3 regions of the Sporosarcina sp. GW1-11 genome follow, and region 1 is predicted to be linked to each of the others. Evidence: predicted binding sites of a transcription regulator. Region 1 holds the regulator's gene; each other region holds the start of a gene.
What was found. Region 1 encodes CtsR, which represses protease genes until heat stress. Its sites were predicted from a motif close to ATGGTCAATAAAGGTCAAACA; they were not measured.

Region 1 (8,296 bases):
TTTTGATGTAAATGCAAACATAGCAAATAAGTGCGGCAAAAATAAAACACCAAGAGTTCCTCCAATTAAAAGAAAAGAAACTTGAACCGCTCTGTTCAACATATTTTCCCACCTCCTTTTCCTTCCTATTAGTATACAACGAATTACACTTAGTCGCTTAGGTTAAGTGAGGAACTTCTGAAAATTCCCCACTATCTATAATAGGACTATATTATCAAATCAGAGGTTCCTATTGTTTCATTAAACTGCCATTATTTAAATGCAATCCCAAGCGCTTCTGTAATTGTTTCTACCCCTACCACTTCGATGCCGGACGGGATATCCCAACCACCAAGGTTTGAAGCTGGTATAATGACTCGATCAAACCCCAACTTAGCAGCTTCTGTTACACGCTGTTCTATTCTAGATACCCGTCTAACCTCACCTGTTAATCCTACTTCTCCAACAAAACAATCTCGCGCACCGACTGCGGCGTCCTTGTAGCTCGAGACAATGCTCAGCAAGACCGCTAAATCAATCGCCGGTTCATCTAACTTCACACCACCAGCAACTTTAATATACGCATCTTGTGTCTGTAATAGCATACCCGCTCGCTTTTCAAGTACCGCCATCAGTAACGACACGCGGTTTTGGTCCAGTCCGGTCGCCATTCGTTTTGGATAATTAAAGCTAGAAGCCGTCATTAACGCTTGGATTTCAACTAGAATTGGACGAGTCCCTTCCATAGAAGCAACAATGGTGGAACCCGCTCCGCCTTGCGATCGTTCTCGTAAAAATAATTCGGACGGGTTCAATACTTCCTTTAAACCTGACTGTAACATTTCAAAAATAGCAATCTCGTTAGTCGAACCGAAACGATTTTTCACGCTACGTAAAATACGGTATGTATGATGTCGTTCCCCTTCAAAATACAACACAGTATCTACCATATGCTCGAGCAATCTTGGTCCAGCAATTTGCCCTTCTTTAGTCACATGTCCAACGATAAAAATAGCGATGTTTTGCGTTTTAGCAATTCTCATCAGCTCCGCTGTACACTCACGAACTTGTGAAACACTACCGGGGGCTGATGTAACCTCTGGGTGGTGTACCGTTTGAATAGAGTCCACAATGACGAATTTCGGCTGAACTTCATCGACCGTTTCATGAATCATGCCGAGGTCGGTCTCTGCATAAATATAAAGTTCATCCGACTTCACACCTAATCTTTCCGCCCGTAATTTCGTCTGGCGAATAGACTCTTCACCAGAAATATATAGTACGCGCTGTTGCTGATTCGCAAGCAATGAGGAAACTTGTAAAAGCAAAGTCGATTTACCGATACCCGGATCTCCACCGATCAATATAAGCGAGCCAGGCACGATTCCTCCACCTAATACACGATTCAATTCTTCTAGTTCCGTTTTCACTCGCGGCTCTTCAACCATTTCAACTTTGCTGATTGGCAATGCTTTCTGCTTTACTTTATCTCCATGCTGAAAAGCACCACGCGGTCCTTTTTGTACGATTTCTACTTCTTCATCCATTGTGTTCCATTCCCCACAACCTGGACAGCGCCCCATCCACTTAGGGGACTCATACCCACAGGAACGACACATAAACTTCGATTTACGCTTTGCCATACGATATCTCCTTTCTTGAAATACGAAAAGGACAGCCCGCCACGCTTTTTGAAATTCCAAGCGAGCGAGCTATCCTGATCTTCATTTAATTAATTTTCTACAGTTTGTGTTTGTTTTTCAGTCTTAACAACAAACTTATCCTCTTCCACATCAATTACTACTTTTTCACCCATCAGAACTTTACCTTCTAATAACTCCTCAGATAAACGATCCTCAACATGTTTTTGTAATGCACGACGTAGTGGACGCGCACCATATTCCGGATCATATCCTTCATCGGTAATTTTGTCCATCGCAGCTTCAGTCAACACTAACTCGATGTCCTGTTCAGCCAATCGCTTAGACAGCTCATTTGACATCAAGCTAACGATTTGACGTAGGTGTTCTTTTTCAAGGGAGTGGAACACAATCATATCATCCACACGGTTTAGGAATTCTGGTCTAAATGCTTTCTTCAATTCAGCAAGCATTTTTTCTTTCATATCGTCATAACTAGAATCAGCATCACCGATATTAAAGCCAACATAACGGTTCTTCTTCAATTCAGTCGCTCCGACGTTAGATGTCATGATAATGACCGTGTTACGGAAATCAACTGTTCGTCCTTTAGAATCTGTTAAACGTCCATCTTCCAATACTTGCAGTAAGATATTGAAAACATCTGGATGCGCTTTTTCAATTTCATCTAGCAAGACGACAGAATATGGCTTACGGCGAACTTTCTCCGTCAACTGACCGCCTTCTTCATAGCCTACATACCCTGGAGGTGATCCGACAAGACGTGATGTCGCGTGTTTTTCCATATACTCTGACATGTCGATACGAATCATCGCATCTTCATCGCCGAACATCACTTCAGCTAGTGCACGACCTAGTTCTGTTTTACCTACACCCGTTGGACCAAGGAAGATAAATGAACCAATTGGTCTTTTCGGATCTTTCAATCCCGCACGAGCACGGCGAATTGCTTTAGAAATAGCTAGCACTGCTTCGTTTTGACCGATTACACGTTCATGTAGAATCTCTTCCATATTGAGCAACTTCGCAGATTCTGTTTCAGCAATCTTATCGACTGGAATCCCTGTCCACATTGCTACAACTGTCGCGATGTCGTTAACTGTTACTTCAGATTCCGTCTTTCCTTGCTTCTCTTTCCAAGCTGCCTTCGTCTTTTCCAGCTTTTCCTTCATCTTTTGTTCTTTATCTCTGTATGAAGCGGCTTTTTCAAATTCTTGACTTTGAACAGCTGCATTCTTTTCAGAACGAATGGCTTCCAACTTTACTTCTAGCTCTTTTAGATTCGGCGGCGTTGTATATGAACGAAGTCGGACTTTTGATCCCGCTTCATCAATCAAGTCAATCGCTTTATCCGGTAAAAAACGATCTGAAATATAACGGTCAGACATTTTCGCAGCTGCTTCAACAGCTTCGTCAGTTATCTTCACACGGTGATGCGCTTCGTAGCGGTCACGCAATCCTTTAATAATCTGGATTGTTTCGTCTACTGTAGGTTCATCCACTTGAATCGGTTGGAAACGGCGTTCAAGAGCTGCATCTTTTTCAATATATTTACGGTATTCGTCAAGTGTTGTCGCACCGATACATTGCAGTTCCCCACGAGCAAGTGAAGGTTTTAAAATATTAGATGCGTCAATCGCACCTTCCGCTCCACCTGCACCGATCAATGTATGCAACTCATCAATGAAGAGAATAATATTCCCTGCTTGACGGATTTCTTCCATTACCTTTTTCATACGATCTTCAAACTCACCACGATATTTCGTACCCGCAACGACTGTACCCATATCCAGCGTCATGACGCGTTTATCACGTAGGATTTCAGGCACTTCGTTATTCACGACTTGTTGTGCCAAACCTTCGGCAATCGCCGTTTTACCAACACCTGGTTCCCCAATGAGCACAGGGTTGTTTTTCGTACGACGGGCTAACACTTCAATTACACGCATGATCTCTTTGCTTCGTCCAATTACTGGATCAAGCGTGCCTTCGCGTGCAATTTCAGTTAAGTCTCTAGCTAAACTATCCAAAGTCGGTGTTGCAGCTGAAGCTGAGTTCGCTGTACTCCCAACAGAACTTTCATCACTGCCAAGCAATTGAAGCACTTGCTGACGAGCTTTGTTCAAACTAACGCCTGCATTATTTAGTACGCGAGCTGCTACACCTTCACCTTCGCGAATCAAAGCTAATAAAATATGTTCTGTACCAATATAGGAGTGACCCAATTTACGTGATTCATCAACTGAAAGTTCTATGACACGTTTTGCGCGCGGCGTATAATGAACGATCGGGCCCACATCTTTCGAACCCACACCTACAAGAATCTCCACTTCACGTTCGATTGTATCTGCATTCACATTAATCGCTTCCAGTGCTTTCGCTGCAATTCCGCCACCTTCTCGGATTAACCCAAGCAAAATATGCTCCGTACCGATAGATTCATGTTTTAAGCGGATCGCCTCTTCTTGAGCAAGTTGTAAAACTTTTTGTGCACGTTGTGTAAATCGATTGAACATCATATCCATTCCCCTCTTTCCTTCATCAGTAGATATATTCTATGGTATGCCAATTGAAGCAACCTTGCTTTACTCCGCATTACTATACATATTCAAACTACTTCATAAAAAGCCATATCATTTGTATTGACTTTGACTATCTTTGATTAATTATAAATCTAAATTAAGGATCTTGCAAAAAGTTTGCTTATGACTCTTCAGGCGCATCCTCTTCAACTGTCGACTTCGCCATTAGAAGGCGATCACGGAATAATTGTGCGCGTAGAACGTCTCGTTGATCAGATGTTAATTCCGTCCCCTTGTAACGCTGAAGAAAACCCGGTTGCATAAAAATCATTAATTCATTTAAAATGGCCATGTCGATATTTTTGATGATACCTAAATCAATACCCAAACGAACGTCCGACAAACATCTAGCCGCTTCTGCTGAAGGAAGAATTCTTGCATGCGTAATCGTACCGAGGGATCTGAATAGACGATTTTCCAAATGCACTTCAGATTTTGCTAGAAGCAACTCACGCGATTTCTTCTCATGTGCAATCAAACGTTTCGTAATACTTTCTAAATCCTTCAAAATTTCTGATTCCGATTTACCTAGTGTAATTTGATTAGATATTTGATAAATATTACCGAGTGCTTCGCTACCTTCACCATAGCTTCCACGGACAACCATACCTAGCCGCGAGATTGCTGGAATGATACGCTCAATCTGCTTAGTGATGGTTAGCGCTGGCAAATGCATCATGACAGATGCCCGCATGCCCGTTCCTGTATTCGATGGGCAGCTAGTTAAATAACCAAATGTCTCATCGAATGCATACTCTAGATTACGTTCTAGTTCACTATCCACATGATCCGCTTGTTCGTATGCAGTATCGATTTGAAAGCCTGGATAAATACATTGAATGCGAATATGATCCTCTTCGTTCACCATAATGCTAATTGTCTCATCTTCAGATAATAGAACAGACCCATATCGATCAGGTTCAATCAACTGCGGACTTACTAGATGTTTTTCCACTAGAATTTGTCGCTCAAGGGATGATAAGTCCGCCATCGATATCCCCGCGAATTGGTGTTCTTCCATCGTTGCTACTGCTTGATCGACGGCTTCATTGACACGTTTAGCTTCTTCTTCAGAGGCGCAAATAGGGAATAGCCGATCTTGTAAGTTGCGCGCCAGACGGATTCTCGTGGATAGAACGATGTCTGAATGTTCACCTTTTGCGACCATCCAGCCAGCCAGTTCACGTTTGATGAATTTTTCAAATGACATCTTGATCATCACCTCCATCAGACAATTGCTGTTTGACTTGATTGGCTTCATCACGTAAAACCGCAGCTTCTTCAAAGCGTTCATTGTCTACTGCTTCCCGCATCTTTACTCGAATATCTTCCAGCTTCTTTTTCAAAGCAAAACGTTCGTTTAGAGAAACCGGTATCTTCCCACTGTGACTTGAGTTACCATTATGCAATTTAGCAAACACACGTGGTAATTGTTCACGAAACGTGTCATAGCAAGTCGCACAGCCAAATTTTCCGACGTCTAAAAAACGATGAAACGTCAGACCACAATTTGGACATTCCGGACCTGCGACTACTTCGTTCGGCTTTTGCCCCGATAACAGTTCCGTGCCGCCTAACCAGTGCGCTAAAAATTGTTGAATGGATAACGGTTCTTGATCTGGACTGAATGAAAATGTCTGAGAATAAAATGCACATTTATCACACAAATGCCTTTCGGTTACACCATTCATCGTCTCTTGTTTAAAGACTACAGTTGCAGGTCGTTCTTTGCAGTTTTCACAAAGCATCTGTATCCACCTCATTCTACTTCTTCGTATAGTAACGTAACTAACATGGCGCGAAGTATACGTGAACGCAATGCATCACGTTCCGGTAACATGTAGCGCAGTGTCGCACGACCAACCGCGGCTAGCATAAGTTTGGCTTCTCGCTCTGAAATTACTTCTTCTTGAATTAAACGATAGATTACATCTTCCGCCATAGTGGAGGACGCTTCTACTTCTAAGATGTCTAATGCTTGTTCTAGCAGATCCTTACGGGAGTTCGTCTGCACACGATAAATCCGAATGTAGCCTCCACCTCCACGTTTCGATTCGACTGCATAGCCTCTTTCGACCGTGAAGCGTGTTTTAATTACATAGTTTATTTGCGAAGGAACGCATTGAAACCTCTCGGCAATTTCATTCCGTTTGATCTCAATAGAAGCACTATCTTCCTTTTCGATAATCGACTTCAAATACCCTTCTATAATGTCAGAAATATTCCGCATCTCGTCACCTCGTTTCTGCTCATTTCTTGGTTGACTTTGACTATCTTTGACTTGATTGTATCGCAGAAATTAGGCTGGATGCAATTCTTTTGATTGGCGGCGTATGCTTTTTATTTCAAATTTATAGCGATAGGCTGTCTCTATTCATAGACGATTATTCATAGAGTCCCGATCTTTTTAAACATACTAAAAAACCACGTATGGATTTACGTGGTTTTTTGTATTTTATATAGTAACTGGTTCTTTTTTCAATGGTTCTAAATCTACTTCGAAGCCCATGTCTTCTAGCATTTTTCGATCTTGATCATTTTCTTGACCGGCTGTTGTCAAGTAGTCACCGATGAAGATGGAGTTTGCTGCGTATAGGCCAAGTGGCTGTAGACTGCGAAGGTTAACTTCGCGTCCGCCTGAAATACGGATTTCTTTTGTTGGATTGATATAACGGAATAAGCAAAGCACTTTTAAGCAATAGCGCGGATCTAACTCAGATGTACCTTCTAACGGCGTACCATCTACAGCATGTAAGAAGTTTACTGGAATAGAGTCTGCATCAAGAACGCGTAAACTATGCGCCATGGAAATTACGTCTTCTTTTGTTTCACGCATACCAACGATCACGCCTGAGCATGGTGAAATCCCTGCTTCTTTTGCATGTCCTACTGTATTTACACGATCATCATACGTATGTGATGTTGTGATGCTTTCATGGTGCGCTGCAGAAGTATTCAAGTTGTGGTTATAACGATCCACGCCCGCTTCCTTCAATCGAACGGCTTGCTCGGGCTTCAAGATACCGAGGCATGCACAGACAGTCATCCCTTGATGCTTTTCTTTGATCTGCTTAACGGAATCAATTACGATTTCAAGTTCACTGTCGCGAGGTCCACGTCCACTAGCTACGATACAATACGTACCAGCTTTATTAGCGGCTGCGCGTTCTGCACCTTCTAAGATTTCTTCCGCTTTCATCATCGCATACTTTTCAACAGGCGCTTTTGAAACGATAGATTGTGCACAGTACCCACAATTCTCCGGGCATAGTCCTGATTTTGTATTGATAATCATATTTAGTTTTACTTTATTTCCATAGTAATGAGAACGAATCGAATAGGTCGCGTGAAGTAGCAACAATAAATCTTCGTCTGGACTGTTCAATATAGAGAGCGCTTCTGCGTCTGTAAGAATATGTCCTTGCAATACTTTGTCTGCCAACAGCTGATAATTTGTCAAAATGTACGCCTCACCTTCAAGTGTTTTGAAATTCTAAAAGCAAAGATTCCTGCGAGTACCGCTAATACAATATCTTTTGGCAGTGGCGGAACCATCCAAAGCCAAGCAACTTTATACGTAAATGCATCTGGTGCAGCAGCCCACATTTTATAGGCAAAATACATCCAGTTCGTACCAAGTAAGTAGTTAACTGAAGTTGCTACAAGAGATGCAATAATGAATGCGGATAATGTTCGTTTCCGCTCGACTATTTTACCTGCTATGTAGGCGATTAAGATAAAGGTAAGAATGAAGCCAAATGTCGGGCTCAGTATTTGTCCAAAGCCGCCTGAAAATTTAGCGAATACAGGTGCCCCTGCAAGACCAATCAACATATAGACGGTCATAGATAATGCACCTAGTCGACTACCTAATAACAATCCTGACAATATGGCAAAGAATGTTTGTAATGTAATCGGTACTCCCCCGACCACCAAAAATGGAACGAATGAAGTAATATTCGCTCCAATCATCATTAGCGCTGCGAACATTCCACTATATACAATAGTTAATGCACTGAACTTACTTTGGGAACGCCCTTCTGTTACTGTTGCCATCATTCCACCTCTTCATAT
Region 2 (8,296 bases), on a different contig from region 1:
GCAACGACAAAAAAGAGCTGTAGCAAGAAGTTTAAAAAACTTCTCGCCCAGCTCTTTTCCAACACTTTATATCTTCTTAAACACCAACGAAGCATTATGACCGCCAAAGCCCAACGAGTTACTCATCGCATATGTGATATCCGCTTTACGCGCTTCATTCACCACATAATCCAAATCACATTCAGGATCTGGCGTTTCGTAATTCGTTGTCGGAGGAAGAATACCCTCCTGCAGCGCCTTCACAGTGAAAATCGCTTCAATTCCACCTGCCGCACCGAGCAAATGACCCGTCATGGACTTTGTTGAACTCATTGCTAATTTATACGCGTGATCACCAAACACCGTTTTAGCCGCCATCGTTTCAAACAAATCATTATATGGCGTACTCGTACCATGCGCGTTAATATAACCAACTTGTGTCGGCTCCACTCCTGCTTTAGCAAGCGCTTGACGCATCGCGCGAGCGCCACCTTCTCCACCTGGTGCAGGCGCAGTAATGTGGTGTGCATCTCCAGTAGAACCATAACCTACGAGTTCAGCATAGATTTTCGCTCCACGTTTAACCGCATGCTCATACTCTTCTAAAATTAGAATCCCAGCACCTTCACCCATTACGAAACCATCGCGGTTCTTATCAAATGGACGTGATGCTTTTTTAGGGTCTTCATTAAGCGACAGTGCAGTGCTTGCGATGAATCCTGCTACAGCAAGTGATGTAATAGGTGCCTCTGTTCCGCCTGTGATCATAACATCTGCATCCCCACGAAGAATAACTTCAAACGCATCTCCGATTGAGTTCGTTCCGGAAGCACATGCAGTTACCGAACAAGAGTTGATTCCTTTTGCGCCTGTGATAATAGAAACTTGTCCTGCCGCCATATCCGGAATCATCATTGGAACGAAGAATGGGCTGACGCGTCTATAGCCTTTTTCTTGAAACGTTAGGAATTGAGCTTCATGTGATTCCATTCCACCAATACCAGAGCCGATCCATACACCCGTACGCGGTGCTAGTTCTTCGTCTAAGACTAGATCTGCATCTTTCATTGCCATTAATGCGGAAGCAACCGCATAATGTGTGAAACGGTCCATTTTGCGAGCATCTTTACGTGAAACGTACTGTTCAATATCAAAACCTTTTACTTCTGCCATCGCACGTACAGGAAATTTTTCATGATCTAATCTTGTCATGATGTCAATTCCGGATTTGCCTTCAATGACTGCTTTCCAAGACTCTTCAGCTGTATTACCTACTGGTGAAACTCCACCGATTCCCGTTACCACTACACGTCTTTTTTCCAATGTTAAACTTCCTTTCTATCGTTAACTTTTATTTATTCGTTTGTTTACTTACCCCATTTTATACATAAGCCGCCCCATGTCAAGCCGCCACCAAATCCTACCAAGACAATAATGTCATCATCTTTAACGCGTCCTTCTGCAAGATCGTCTGATAATGAAATCGGAATAGATGCCGCGGACGTGTTGCCGTATTTATGAACTGTGCTTGACATCTTTTCGGTTGGTAGACCTAAACGTTCGCGTGAAGCTTCCATAATACGGATATTTGCTTGATGTGGAACTAAGTAATCTACATCGTCTTTCGTCAAGCCTGCTTTTTCTGCAACCGAAACCGCTGTTTCACCCATCTGACGAACCGCAAACTTAAATACTTCACGACCATTCATTTCGATGAACTCTTTACGGTGAAGATGTTTACCACCTGAACCATCTGCACCTAGTTCGAATGAAAGAATTCCTCTTCCTTCACTTACTTTTCCTACAACCGCAGCGCCTGCGCCATCACCGAATAAAACTGCGGTGTTGCGATCTTCCCAATTGACGATTTTAGATAGCTTTTCAACGCCTATCACAAGCACATAATCGTACGTACCCGCTTCGACAAATTGCTTTGCCGTCACGATACCATAAATAAATCCTGCGCATGCTGCAGATATATCCATCGCTGCTGCACCTGTTGCACCTAAACGTTCTTGTACCATCGTAGCAACTGATGGGAATGTATAATCCGGTGTTACTGTTGCAACTAGAATGAGGCCCAGTTGATCTGGGCGAATATTCGCTGCTTCAAGAGCATCTTTAGCCGCTTCGTATGCCATATCTGATGTATCTATAGTTTCGTCAGCAATTCTACGCTCTTGAATTCCTGTACGTGTACGAATCCATTCATCGGATGTGTCTATTCTTTTTTCTAAATCTGCATTTGTTACAATCGTTGGTGGGACAAACTTTCCAATCCCTAGAAGTCCTGCTTTCATATCATCTACCCCGTTCCTTATCATCTATTATTAGTACCTGGTGTTAATTATAGAAGAAAATCACTCGTTTTTCAATAAGAGGACACTTTTCCGTCAAAATTTCTGTATATAATCATTTCATCGTTCGGATAGGCTATGGTATGATGTAGATTGAAATAGACTAGTCGAGGTGAAAATCATGCATTATATTATGACATTTGTTTGGTCGTTCCTATTAGTATCGATGTTAAACTACGTTGCAGGTTCAATTGGTGGTACTGAATTTGACTTTATGGCGGGCGTTACCGTCTCTATCGTTTTGGCTATCTTTGTATTGGTTATCACAGCAATTATTCCAAACGATTCTCCAGCAGACGTTTGACATCCAAAAAAGCGTACGAACTGATATCAGTTCGCACGCTTTTTTTATATTATTATACGGGTTTTACAATCTGTACAACTAATTGTTCATCTTCCATCGTCAAGTGTATTTGCTCATGTTCTTGCAAACCACCTTTAATTACTTGTTTGGCAACCTTTGTCTCTACATATCGCTGGATAAAACGTTTTAATGGACGTGCTCCGAAATCAGCATCTGCCCCTTCTTTCACAATCCAATCCACTACGTCCTCATCATACGCTAACGTAACATCTTGTTGCTCTAAACGTTTTTCCAAATCTCCCAACATTTTGCGAGTAATCGCTTTGAAGGAATCAGTAGTTAGTGAATGGAAGATGATAATGTCGTCCATTCGATTCAATAACTCTGGCTTGAAGTGACCACGTAATGCTGCCATGATCAAATCTTCCTTAGCATGCTCATCATCTTCTAAGTCCCCATCAAGTAAGTACGCAGAACCGATATTAGATGTCATGATGACGACCGTATTCGTGAAGTTCACTAAACGACCTTGGCTATCCGTAATCCGTCCATCATCCAAAATTTGAAGTAAAATATTTGCTACGTCTGGGTGAGCTTTTTCGATTTCATCTAACAAGACGACCGCATATGGATTACGGCGAACGGCTTCTGTTAATTGACCGCCTTCTTCATATCCTATATATCCTGGAGGCGCTCCGACAAGTCGTGATACACTATGTTTCTCCATATATTCCGACATATCTATCCGAACAAAATGATCCTCCGAATCGAATAATGTAGCTGCCAACGTCTTCGCAAGTTCTGTTTTACCTACACCCGTCGGTCCTAAGAAGAGGAATGATCCAATCGGTTTATTCGGATCTTGGATACCTGCACGTGCACGCCATACAGCTTCTGTTACGAGTTGCACCGCATTGTCCTGTCCAATGACACGCTCTTTCAATGTTTCATGCAAACGCAGTAATTTCTCACGCTCACCTTCAACGAGTTTCGTAACTGGAATGCCTGTCCAACGTGCAACGATGGATGCTATTTCTTCCTCTGTCACTTCTTCACGCAATAAGCGGAGATCCTGACTACCTTCCAATGGACTTTCAAGTTCTTTTAATTCTTTTTCCAACGTTGGGATTTTACCATATTGTAATTCAGCGGCTGTATTTAAGTCAAAGCGACCTTGTGCTTCTTCTAGCTCTCTACGGTAGCGATCAAGTTCTTCACGCTTGCTTTGTACGATTTTTAACGCTGCTTTTTCTGAATCCCACTGCTCCCGCATATCTTTTGACGAATCTTTCAGTTGCTGCAACTCATCACGTAATGTTACTAAACGAGATTGACTCATAGAATCTTTCTCTTTCCGTAACGCTTGTTCTTCAATTTCCAACTGCATAATACGACGAGTCACGGCATCCAATTCTGACGGCATGGAATCAATTTCTGTACGAATCATCGCACTTGCTTCGTCGATCAAATCAATCGCTTTATCGGGCATGAAACGCTCCGTTAAATAACGATCTGATAATGTCGCTGCTGCAACTAACGCGCGGTCATGAATTCGTACACCGTGGTGTAATTCAAAACGTTCTTTCAATCCACGCAAAATAGAAACCGTATCTTCAACAGAAGGTTCCCGTACCAATACTTGTTGGAAACGACGCTCAAGTGCAGGATCTTTCTCGATATACATCCGGTACTCATCAAGTGTTGTCGCACCGATACAGTACAATTCGCCTCTTGCAAGCATTGGCTTCAACATATTCCCTGCATCCATCGCGCCTTCCGTTTTACCAGCACCGACAATTGTATGGATTTCATCAATGAATAAAATGATTTCTCCCGCGCTGTCTTTAACTTGTTTCAAAACACCTTTCAGACGTTCCTCAAACTCCCCACGATACTTCGCTCCTGCAATCAATGCACTCATATCTAGTTCGAAAATTTGACGATCTTTTAATCCTTCAGGTACGTCCCCTTTTACGATACGTTGGGCTAATCCTTCAACAATCGCTGTTTTACCAACACCCGGTTCCCCAATTAACACGGGATTATTTTTTGTTTTTCTAGATAATATTCGAATGACGTTTCGTATTTCTTCATCCCGGCCAATAACCGGATCCATTTTACCATTTTTCACTTCATCGACTAGATTACGACCGAATTGCTCTAACGGTGTGCGTTGATCTTCTTGTGTGCTGTCCATTCTCATAAACATCCACCTTCCGTCTATTTGACTTTGACTATCTTTGACTAATTTGATTATAGTACGTTTTTCTCCAGAAGTAAATCGTTTTGCTTGGGATCTAACTTATCATTTCACCGATCTTTTTCACAAAAAAAACGCTTGTATAGTACAACCGTTTCAAGTGGTAGACAAAACAAATTGTTAGTAGTGAGTTACTTTATGATTGCTTCGAGATTTATGTATTCAAACGCTACAGAAGAGGACGCTTTCTGGTGTCGCCCCTTCTGCAGCGAGAGCCCATAGATAGATTACACGAATTTTGAGACTTTGAATTTGTGCTTCTTCTTTACTTTTTCAAGTTCAAGTGCAAGGACCAAGTAAAAAGCCGAATATTCCACTCACTACCTTCAGAAGAAAACACCAGTGAAGCGAAGTGCAAGGTGGCGACTCGGGGAGGATTAGCCCGACAGGTGAGACAACCAGGGGAGCAAGAGCCGTTGCGAAGTACGGCTTTTGCGAGTAAAAGCGAAGCGTTAGGAGCACAGTTGCCTTAATTTCTGCACAGACCGCAGAAATTAAGGCAAAGCGAACACTTCGCTGTTCGCTTGGCTCAACGCGGGCCCTCCCGAACGCGTCCGCCTGGAACGCAGTGAAACGGTAGCCTTCCACTCTCCCATTCATTTATCTACAAGTAGTAAATGGTTATACTAATTTTCTTGGTGCGACTACGACTCCATCTTCGTCTGCATAGACATAATGTCCAGGCGTCCACTCAACGTTACCGAAATGCAGCACTTCATCACGTTGACCTTCGCCACGCTTGATACTTTTCACTGGCATGCTTCCGATTGCCATGACACCAATTTCTTGTGTGCCAAGATCCGCTGTATCACGTGCGCATCCGTAGATAATCACACCTGCTAGTTTACGATCTTGCGCGATTTCACCGAGCATGTCCCCCATCAATGCACAGCGTTTTGAACCGCCACCATCCACTACTAGTACATTACCTTCTGGAATTGTCTGAAGTGCTTCTTTCACCAAGACATTATCCTCGAAGACTTTTACTGTAGAAATGGGTCCTGAAAATCGACTATGTTTCCCGTACGACTGAAACTCCACCGTACATACTTGTAATTCATCGATGAAATCATCACACAAATCTGCTGTTTTTACTGACATTTTCCTATTCCCCCTAGAATATTCTGTTTGACGTTACATCTATAGTATTCGACATATTTTTGCAATTCCTTTTTTTTACGACTGAAAGTTTCCATAAAAAAACCATACTGCATGCAGTATGGTTTAACTTTCTTATCGTACGCCAAGTGCCATCTTTGCATAGCGTGACATATTATCGCGAGACCATGGTGGGCTCCAAACGATATTTACTTCTGTATCTTTTACTTCAGGTAGTTCCATTAACTCCTGTTTAATATTTGCTACGATTTGTGGCCCCATTGGACAACCCATGGAAGTCAATGTCATCGTAATTTTCGCTACTCCTTCATCAAGTAGCTCAGCGTTATAAACTAACCCTAAATTGACAATGTCAACTCCCAACTCTGGGTCAATGACGTTTTCTAACGCGCCAAACAAATACTCTTTCATTTCTTCTGCGCTCATCAGAATGCTCCTCTCTGGTGTGTGGTACTTCTATCTTACCAACATACTACCTTGCAATCAAATGCTGTGCAAGCCAATCGACTGCAGTTAGCATTCCAGGCCGTGAAACTGCATGACCCGCTTCTTCTTCAGCCATCCACCGAAGACGCTCTGGATTTCCATTGTACTGTTGCTGAATGTCTGTGTAAAATTCTTTCGTGAACTCAAACGGTACGAGTGTATCCTGTTCGCCATGCCACATAAATAGCGGGCGCTGATTGAGTCTGCTTGGATTTTTCGATAGGTCCACTCGTTCAAGTGCATCAAATAGTTTCTGACGTTCTGCTGGTGTAATAGGTAATTCCTGTCCCCCACGTTCTGCATAAGCGATTTGCCCTGTAGCGAGACGCACGAATGCCGGTGAACCCATCATGACCGAAGCTGTATCAATCCAGTCATAACTTGCCAAACAACCGAATGTCGTGATCCCCCCCATTGACGTCCCCCCCATACCAATCTTCGTCTGTTCATCTACTAGATTTCTTTCCTGCAACTCCTTATAAAGAACGTCCGCTTCTTGAATAGAAGTTAAAACAACTTCCCAAAAACGCAACGACAGATGGAATGAATCCATCGATTCTGAACGTTCTCCATGCAACATCGCTTCTGGTAAAATGACACGCATTCCTCGCCTCGCTAAATTATAGGCATAGTGCAAGTTATGCTCTTTGGCACTATTGAATCCATGAAAAAACATAACGACCGGAACACGCTCTTGCTCCTTTGACTCCTCTACAATATGAAGTACAGGGATATGTTTCCATTGTTCTGTGCGTATAATCATTTCAATTCCCCATTTCTAACGATCCTATACTATTATTTTAGGATAGCAACATCTTCTAAAGAAAACAAAAATAACACCTTATTGTTCGATTTTTTGACTTACTTAATACATAAGGGCTAAACTAGAAAGACAGAATAGACAAATTTAATAGTACTCATACTCGTTAGGAGAGAATTCGTTGAAACCACATTTAATCGTTCTAGACTTAGATGGTACGTTATTGACAGATGAAAAAGTGATTTCACCTAAAACAAAAGAGACCCTGAAAATCGCTGCGTCACAAGGTCATCACGTGATGATCGCCACTGGTCGCCCTTATAGAGCAAGCGAAATTTATTATCAACAACTAGAATTGACTACACCAATCGTGAACTTTAATGGTGCATTTGTTCACCATCCAAATGACCGCTCTTGGCAAACCATTCACGAAACTATTGCATTACCGATCGTTAATGAAGTTGTTGAAGCGATGCAGAACTTTCCCGTAGAAAATATCATTGCGGAAGTGATGGATGATGTCTACGCTCAATACCATGACGAACGATTCTTGGATATCTTGAGCTTCGGTAATCCCCTCATAACGGCGGGCGATCTCCGAACTTCATTGAAAACAGACCCGACTAGCTTACTTATCCAAGCCGATCAACTAACCGTTGATCCGATACGCCAACATCTTGAAGACATCCATGCAGAAGTCATCGATCATAGACGTTGGGGTGCGCCATTTAACATTGTAGAAATCGTCCGCCACGGCCTTAACAAAGCAGTCGGTATTCATGCAGTGTCTAATTGGTTAAACGTGCCAAAAGACCGCATCATCGCATTTGGCGACGAAGACAATGATCTTGAAATGATAGAATATGCGGGATTCGGCGTTGCAATGGGAAACGCGATTGATGAATTGAAATCAATCGCAAATGAAGTTACATCTACTAACAATGAAGACGGTATTTCACTCATATTAGAAGACAGACTTTCTTTAAATAAACTACGAGTCATGTAAGGGGGAAACTAAATGAAAATTTTTG
Region 3 (8,296 bases), on a different contig from region 1:
TTCCGAATTTCAGCATCGGGCGGTAAACCTAGTTGACACGTGTATGACACAAAATAAAAGACTGTAGACACTCTCGTTCTCCGAGTACGTCTACAGTTTTTTACTAGTCCTATTATTTATCAAACATACGTTGGATTACGTCTTCTATTTCTTCCGCTGCTTCGACTTCCGCTTCTTGAATTGCATCCAGTTCTCCACTTTCCATTGTTTCGATACTGAATTTATGTGTCTTTTCTTCTACACAGCTAACAAATTGCCCATAAGCAACTTTGAGTTCTTCGCCTTCCGTTTCAAAGGCATTTGGAACTTCCAGCGCATTCATATCAGCGAGGATTTGCTTGAATTCTTCAACTTTTACAAGCCATTGTTCTTTCATCGCTTCAATATCTAGCTCTTGCTTTAGGATGTATTCTTCAGATATTCCTTCATATTCCTCTGAAGCGATAAGTAACCGTTCGTGTACCTTAATGATCTTTTGTAAGTAATCTTTTCTGCTGATTGTCATTCTATCATCTCCTACTAAAATTATACGTCAAACCGTTTATTAGAAGCTAATAAAAAATTCAGCGAACATAAGTAAACGTTCATTAAATGTACGCAAATAAGCTGTTCTCTTTATAAGGCTTGGCTCTTTCATTTACTGTTAAAATATAGAACAACCACGCCAAGAAATAAGCCAAAGCCAACTATGTTCCTTCGTGTAATCTATTTATCAAAACTGAGATACTCACTTTCACGCATATGTTGAAAACTTTAATCTGTTCAGTGATGAAACACTGATTAGGTTTAGAACTATGATTAAAAGAGCATTCTAGATATTAATTCACATATAAAAATACCCTGCACGGAATGATATCCATGCGGGGTATGTTTATACATTTCTCTATTACACTAACGTTGAAATTGCTTCCGTCATTTCTTTTGCTGTCGATTTCATAATCGATTTTAATTTTTCTACCTCTATTTGCCCTAGTAATGATTTCGGCATATACGAACCTAACGCCAATATGATATTCCCACTATTATCAAATATGGGAACAGCGTATGCTGAAATATCGAGCGAATATTCATCATGACATTCCGCAATACCTTCTTCGCGAATTTTAAGAATTTGTTCTTTCAAACGTTTTAAGGAAGTATTCGATGTTCCCGTATATTTCGTAAGTTGATTACTAACAATTAGGTTTTCAATGATACTATCGGCCTCTTTATCCGGCAAAAAAGCATGAAAACATTTGCCTATCGCGCCTGCCGGAATTGGAAAAGCTTCTCCTGTGGATACGGTTACACGAACTTTTAATGGCGGTTCTTCTTTAGCCATATACATTAGGTTCGTCCCCCGTACACGTTTGACTAGCACAAATGTAAGTCCGGTTTTTACGAGCTCTTTTAAATAGGTGCTAGCAACTTCAATATAGTCATTTACTTCCATCGCGTGTTTTCCCAAAGCAATTAAGGAAACGCCTAAAGAATACACTTTCAATCCCTCATCCAAAGTCACATAGCCCTTTAATTCAAGTGCCCTCAGAATTCGTAAACACGTACTTTTGTTAATAGATAGTTCTGTTGATATTTCAGTTAAGTTCGCTGATTTAAACTTTTCTTTAGCTAATAATTCTAATATCCCGATTGAAGAATCTAAGGCAGGTACTAAACTTCGATTAGTCAACTGGCTCACCTACCTCATTCTAATATCTCATAAGAATATTATTACCATAAATCCTTCTGCTAATCAATAGATTTTCACAATTCAAAACTGTTAATATTTATTGATTTACTTCATGCTGGTCGTGAAATAAATATTTTTTCTACTACGTTTGAAAAGCCTCCGCAATTCACTACAGCAATAAAGCTTCGTAAACCCTTCCATTTCCAAAGTATATACCTTATTATTCTAATTAGTTATACGTTTCATTCTTTTAATTCATTTTACTCATAAGTAATGATAATGTAAAATTTGACTAAGATGATTATTGAAGTCTTAGAAAATTCATTAAAGAAAAGGGGATACACAGATGTCTAACAACGAAATAGTAATTGTAAGCGCTGCACGGACACCGATTGGGAATTTTGGAGGTAGTTTAAAAAATATTAGTGCCGTTCAATTAGGCTCGATTGTTATTAAAGCCGTACTGGATCAAGCAGGAATTAATGAAAATCAAGTGGATGAAGTCATAATGGGCAATGTACTCCAAGCTGGTAATGGACAAAATCCCGCTAGGCAAGCAGCGCTTCATGCGGGATTGCCTAACAATATTCCAGCATTAACAATTAATAAAGTTTGCGGTTCGGGTTTAAAGGCAGTCCATCTAGCTTCACAAGCAATTTTAACAGGCGATGCGGATATCATCATTGCTGGTGGAATGGAAAATATGAGTCAGGCACCTTACCTTTCCATGGGAGCAAGAGAAGGTTTGCGTATGGGTGACCAAAAACTAGTTGATAGTATGATTCATGATGGTTTATGGTGCGCTACTAACGATTACCATATGGGAATTACAGCAGAAAACATTTGTGAACAGGAGCTTATAACACGTGAGGAGCAGGATGCTTTCGCTGTTTGGAGTCAGGAAAAAGCGACAAATGCAATAGCCGAAGGGAAATTTAAGAACGAGATTGTTCCTGTAGAAATACCACAACGCAAAGGTGACGCTATCATTTTTGATACCGATGAATATGTGAAATCAGGTACGACACAAGAAAAACTGGAAAAGTTAAGACCAGCCTTCAAAAAAGATGGCAGCGTAACAGCTGGAAATGCATCTGGCATAAATGACGGAGCGGCAGCTGTTCTCGTAATGAGCCGTCGGAAAGCTGAAGAGCTTGGTGTCACGCCTTTAGCTACTATTTGCTCCAATGCGAGTGCAGCGGTTGATCCAAGTGTTATGGGATTAGGTCCAGTACCTGCAACAGAAAAAGCGCTAGCAAAGGCAGGCATTACAATTGATGATTTAAGTTTAATTGAAGCAAATGAAGCGTTTGCGGCTCAAGCCTTAGCGGTTGGTAAAAAACTGCAATTTCCAAATGAAATCTTAAATGTGAACGGTGGAGCAATTGCATTAGGACACCCAGTTGGCGCTAGTGGAGCAAGAATTCTTGTAACTTTAGTACACGAATTGCAGCGTCAAAATGGAACATATGGTTTAGCAACTTTATGTATAGGTGGCGGTCAAGGCGTTGCTACCATCATCAAAAAATAACAAGAAACACATTTACACTTTAGACAACATAACTTCTGCGGATCCCTTGCTCTAAAGTCTGATACCTTTTAATTAATTACATCAAAAGCCTTTGTAAATGTAATTCTCATTTAAAAATGACAAGAGAAGACCTCTGCACATTCCTACAATTGGAAGAGAGTGTCTTCTCTTTTTTATGAATTGCACGCTAAATTATTCGTTAAACGAAGTAACTTTAGCCACAAATATCTACCATCCTATGTAAAGATCTTGCCGCTAAAAATATAATGATTATTCCGTTCTATAGTTAGTATTACTACTCTTCAAGAATCCGCTTGGCAATACCCGCTAATTCGTCATGTTCCGTAAAGCGTTCATTGAGCATATCCGTTAGAATATGTTTCAAGAAATATTTTACACAGTTCATTTCCTGAAACAGCAAAATTGTTCGTAACGCTTCTTCGAATATTTCTAAAAACAATGGTTCTGGATTATCCTTTTGAATTTCACCAAAGGATTCATAGAGCAAATCGATTTTATCAGCAACAGATAAAATACGTCCTTCCAACGTCTCATCTTTCCCTTCTTTCAATCGCTCTAAATAAATGGCTTGGAACTCAGACGGGAATTCTTTCTCCACAAACTTTCTAGTCATTTCCTCTTCTACATCACTGAATAGCTTCTTCAATTCTTTTGATGCATATTTTACAGGTGTTTTTATATCTCCTGTGAAAAGTTCTGGATAATCATGATTTAACGCTTTTTCATAGAGAATTCTCCAATTTACGTTCTGCCCACATTTCTCTTCGACCGTTCCAAGAAATTGAGCAATTTTTGTTACCTTAAATGAATGACTTGCGACTGAATGCTCTTGAAATTTGAATTTCCCTGGACAACGAATAATTTGTTCCAAATCAGATAAGCTTTTAAAATATTGATGTACCCCCATATCATTTATCTCCTTTCCATACTACTTGCATCATTGCCACGTCTATTATGACTTTCCCCCTTATCTCACTAAAATATGCTTACAAAGTAAAGAATACAACTAAACTTAGAATATTCAAAAAAGCACCAGTAGTCGTTAATGTGCATAACGTCTACTGATGCTTTTAAATTTTTCTAATAACTTATATAACATCATTGCAAGTATGCCCTCGGCGGGAGTCGAACCCACATTTTAAGCTTCGGAGGCTTACGTGCTATCCATTGCACCACGAGGACGAGTATATTTTTCGTCGGAATAGGTAATTCTGTAACTGTCGAAATAAAAAAACAGTCTTAAAGACATCTTCCATTATATCGCGGAATAGAATAAAAAGCAATATGTTATTTTAAGGCGAAACATTTGACCTTTGTTGACCAACTTATGTAAAATACAATTATAGTTGAAATACCAAATTGATTTCAACCGAACGAATAGATTGTATTTAAAGGAGGAACTTTCATTGAATCTAATTCCTACAGTAATTGAACAGACAAACCGTGGTGAGCGGGCGTACGATATCTACTCTCGCCTGTTAAAAGACCGGATTATCATGCTAGGTAGCGGCATTGATGACAATGTTGCCAATTCAATCGTGGCACAGCTTTTATTCTTGGAGGCAGAAGATCCAGACAAAGATATCTCCATTTATATTAATAGCCCAGGTGGAAGCATTACAGCTGGAATGGCGATCTACGATACAATGCAGTTTATTAAACCAGATATCCAAACAATCTGTGTTGGTATGGCAGCCTCTATGGGTGCGTTCTTGCTAACAGCAGGTACAGAAGGTAAGCGCTATGCATTACCTAACGCTGAAGTCATGATTCACCAACCACTCGGCGGTGCACAAGGTCAAGCAACTGAAATCGAGATTGCTGCAAAACGTATCTTGCATCTTCGTGAGAAACTAAACCAAATTCTAGCAGATCGCACAGGTCAGCCAATCGAAGTCATCGCACGCGATACAGATCGTGATAACTTCATGACAGCTGAACGTGCAAAAGAATATGGTTTAATCGACCATGTGATGACACGTAGCAACGCAAAAAAATAACAATAATAAAAACCGATTCTTCCAAAAAGAAGAATCGGTTTTTATTATTCAGCTTCTACTAACTCAGACAAATTCTGAAGCGCTAAGTCTTCATCGATTCCATCTGTCATCAATGTGATTTCAGTACCCTTTGCGATTGCAAGACTCATGATTCCCATGATGCTTTTCGCATTTACTTGACGTTCATCTTTTTTCAAATAGATATCTGCCGTGTATTTATTCGCTTCCTGTACAAATAAAGCTGCCTGTCTCGCTTGTAATCCGGGTTTAATACCTACTTTTACTGTTTTTTCTACCATATCGTATGCTCCTTTTCTTCCTCTTCTTCAGAAGGATCTACTATCTTTTAGTTTCCACGCAATTTCTTTGCGATTTCCTCAATCTTTCGCAACCGGTGATTGACTCCCGATTTACTAACAGGTGTACCTGTCACTAATTCACCTAGCTCTTTTAACGTAACATCTTGATAGTCTACGCGTAATTGAGCAATTTCTTGTAGGCGGTCCGGTAGTTGGTCTAGTCCGATTGTCTGTTCAATCAGTTTAATATTTTCTACTTGCCTTTGCGCTGCACTAATCGTTTTGTTTAGATTGGCGGTTTCACAATTTACTAATCGGTTTACGCTATTTCGCATATCTCGCATAATTCGAACGTCTTCAAACTTCATTAGGGAGACGTGTGCTCCAATGATTCCAAGGAAATCAGAGATTTTTTCCGCTTCTTTCAAATAAGCGATAAATCCTTTTTTTCGTTCAATCGACTTGGCATTCAGCTGATAGCGATTCATCAACTCGACCAGTGACTGACTATGTTCTTGATAACTTGAGAAAATCTCCAAATGATAGGATGAAGTCTCAGGATTATTAACGGAACCACCTGCCAGGAAAGCTCCGCGTAAGTATGCGCGTGCACAGCAGTCATCTAGAATGAGCTGCTGATCAATTCGATTAATCATTTGAAAGTCATCCGTCATGATGAACAGCGTTTCCAATAGATCCTTAGCGCCTTCTCGAATACGACAAATATAGACATTATTTTTCTTCAAGCGCATTTTCTTCCGTACAAGTAACTCTACTTTATAAGGATATAGCTTTTTCAAATTAGAATAAAGTCTTCGGGCTATTGCCGCATTTTCTGTTTGAACATCAAGACTCAATTGTTTATTTGAAAAAGACATGACGCCATTCATACGGATAAAGGCTGCTATTTCGGCTTTCGTACAACAATCGTCCGCTTCAATTTGTGTAAGTTCTTTTTTAGTTTTAGATGCAAAAGACATGATATTCCCCCTCTTCGGCGATCTTCATATCTGTACGCCTTCTACGTTCTCTCTATATACCTCATTAATACATCTGCCACTTCCATCGTTTTGTGAGCAATATTCCCATTCATAATCGTGGCAACCTCTTGAACAAATACTTCCGGAACTAACATCTGTAGTTGCTGCAAATCATTTTCGACTAGCCACGGTTCCGATTTCCCACTAATTCCGTGAGTACGTCTAAACGCTTCAGTATCATTTACTAGGACAGCGTCAAGGAAAGGTTCTCCAGCGTGATCATAGAGCGCCTGAACGTGTTCAGAAGCCGTGTAACGATAAGTTTCTCCCCGCTGCGTCGTCAAATTTCCTATATATACTTTTTTCGCAGAACTGTTAAGTACAGCCTCTCGAATATCATTCACCAAAATAGTAGGCAAAGTACTAGTATACAGACTTCCGGGACCAAAAACGATTAAATCTGCTTTTTTTATCGTATCCGCAGTTTCTGGCAATGGTTTGACATCTTGCGGAGTAATAAAGACATTGCGAATTTTCCTCCCATAGAGAGGTATTTTAGATTCACCTGTAATAATTGAACCATCTTCAAGCTCCGCATGCAAGGTAATCCGCTGATTTGCTGCAGGTAAAACTTTCCCTTTAATATTGAGCACAACACCCATTTGTTCAACCGCACGGGCAAAATCTCCCGTAATCTCCGTCAATGCGGTGAGCATTAAATTCCCTAGAGAATGTCCTTTTAAATCATCTGTTCCTTCGAAGCGATACTGGAACATTTTCTCGATCAGCGGCTCTACGTCTGAAAGCGCTGCCATAACCTGTCTTATATCCCCAGGTGGCGGGATATCATATTGGTCGAATAAACGGCCAGAACTGCCGCCATCATCTGCTACAGTCACAATCGCCGTTAAACCTATTGGATAACGCTTAAGGCCACGAAGAATATTGGATAACCCCGTTCCGCCACCGAACACGACTACGCGTTTCATCCCAGTGGATTGCATATGACTGTCAACCCTTTCTTTTTTCAACGTCCCGATGTGAAACGTGAGTCGGATACTCTTCTTGGAATACACCTGTAAAATATTCGGCAAGCGTTACAGAACGGTGCTGTCCGCCAGTACATCCAAATGCAATGACTGCTTGACCTTTACCTTCTTGTTTATATTGCGGAATTAAAAATCTGAATAAATCCGTCAGCTTTTCAATTAGTACCTTCGTATCGCTCCACTTAAGAACATATTCCGACACTTCCGAATTCAAGCCGGTTAATGGACGCAATTCTTCCAAATAAAATGGATTCGGTAAAAATCGAACATCGAATACGACATCCGCATCGATCGGCATTCCATGTTTAAATCCAAACGATACAAAGTTCAACGTAAAGTTTGGCTCTCCTGCCTCAGAAAATTCACGTGTAATCTTTTCACGCAACTCCTTAGGCTTTAAATACGAAGTATCAATAATCGAACGTGATAATCCTTTGAGTTCTGTTAGTAAAATGCGCTCTTTACGAATGCCTTCTAACAACACGCCACCTTCAGATAAAGGATGTGAACGACGCGTTTCTTTATAACGCTTAACGAGTGTTTCATCATTCGAATCCAAAAATAGCAAACTCGCTTTAACATCTTCCATCTTGAACAAACCTTCAAGCGCTGTTATTAATGAGTCAAATAAGCTTCCGCCACGCGTATCCATAACTGCTGCAATTCGTCTCATTTGATTGTCAGATTTCATCATTAAATCCAAGAATGTTACAAATAACTCAGGAGGTAAATTATCGATACAGTAAA

Region 2: a site for CtsR is predicted at 4,868-4,888, ahead of ORD22_RS01400 (ATP-dependent Clp protease ATP-binding subunit). Genes of this name have one in related genera too.
Region 3: a site for CtsR is predicted at 4,525-4,545, ahead of clpP (ATP-dependent Clp endopeptidase proteolytic subunit ClpP). Genes of this name have one in related genera too.

Annotation. Positions count from the first base shown of each region.
Region 1 covers NZ_JAPMIW010000003.1:82,834-91,129, reverse strand. The annotation lists gene ORD22_RS03520 (PIN/TRAM domain-containing protein) at 1-102, opposite strand, end outside; gene radA (DNA repair protein RadA) at 252-1,622, opposite strand; gene ORD22_RS03510 (ATP-dependent Clp protease ATP-binding subunit) at 1,712-4,159, opposite strand; gene mcsB (protein-arginine kinase McsB) at 4,344-5,432, opposite strand; gene ORD22_RS03500 (UvrB/UvrC motif-containing protein) at 5,422-5,985, opposite strand; gene ORD22_RS03495 (CtsR family transcriptional regulator) at 5,982-6,452, opposite strand; gene bioB (biotin synthase BioB) at 6,678-7,682, opposite strand; gene ORD22_RS03485 (biotin transporter BioY) at 7,679-8,278, opposite strand.
Region 2 covers NZ_JAPMIW010000001.1:277,899-286,194, forward strand. The annotation lists gene fabF (beta-ketoacyl-ACP synthase II) at 67-1,302, opposite strand; gene ORD22_RS01390 (beta-ketoacyl-ACP synthase III) at 1,347-2,279, opposite strand; gene ORD22_RS01395 (YjzD family protein) at 2,458-2,640, shown strand; gene ORD22_RS01400 (ATP-dependent Clp protease ATP-binding subunit) at 2,693-4,837, opposite strand; gene rraA (ribonuclease E activity regulator RraA) at 5,522-6,001, opposite strand; gene ORD22_RS01410 (metal-sulfur cluster assembly factor) at 6,134-6,445, opposite strand; gene ORD22_RS01415 (prolyl oligopeptidase family serine peptidase) at 6,492-7,268, opposite strand; gene ORD22_RS01420 (Cof-type HAD-IIB family hydrolase) at 7,447-8,271, shown strand; gene ORD22_RS01425 (DegV family protein) at 8,284-8,296, shown strand, end outside.
Region 3 covers NZ_JAPMIW010000012.1:52,254-60,549, reverse strand. The annotation lists gene ORD22_RS09330 (hypothetical protein) at 113-505, opposite strand; gene ORD22_RS09325 (IclR family transcriptional regulator) at 887-1,669, opposite strand; gene ORD22_RS09320 (acetyl-CoA C-acetyltransferase) at 2,016-3,200, shown strand; gene ORD22_RS09315 (HD domain-containing protein) at 3,496-4,128, opposite strand; tRNA gene ORD22_RS09310 (tRNA-Arg) at 4,332-4,403, opposite strand; gene clpP (ATP-dependent Clp endopeptidase proteolytic subunit ClpP) at 4,628-5,221, shown strand; gene ORD22_RS09300 (HPr family phosphocarrier protein) at 5,266-5,520, opposite strand; gene whiA (DNA-binding protein WhiA) at 5,568-6,500, opposite strand; gene ORD22_RS09290 (gluconeogenesis factor YvcK family protein) at 6,542-7,489, opposite strand; gene rapZ (RNase adapter RapZ) at 7,512-8,296, opposite strand, start outside.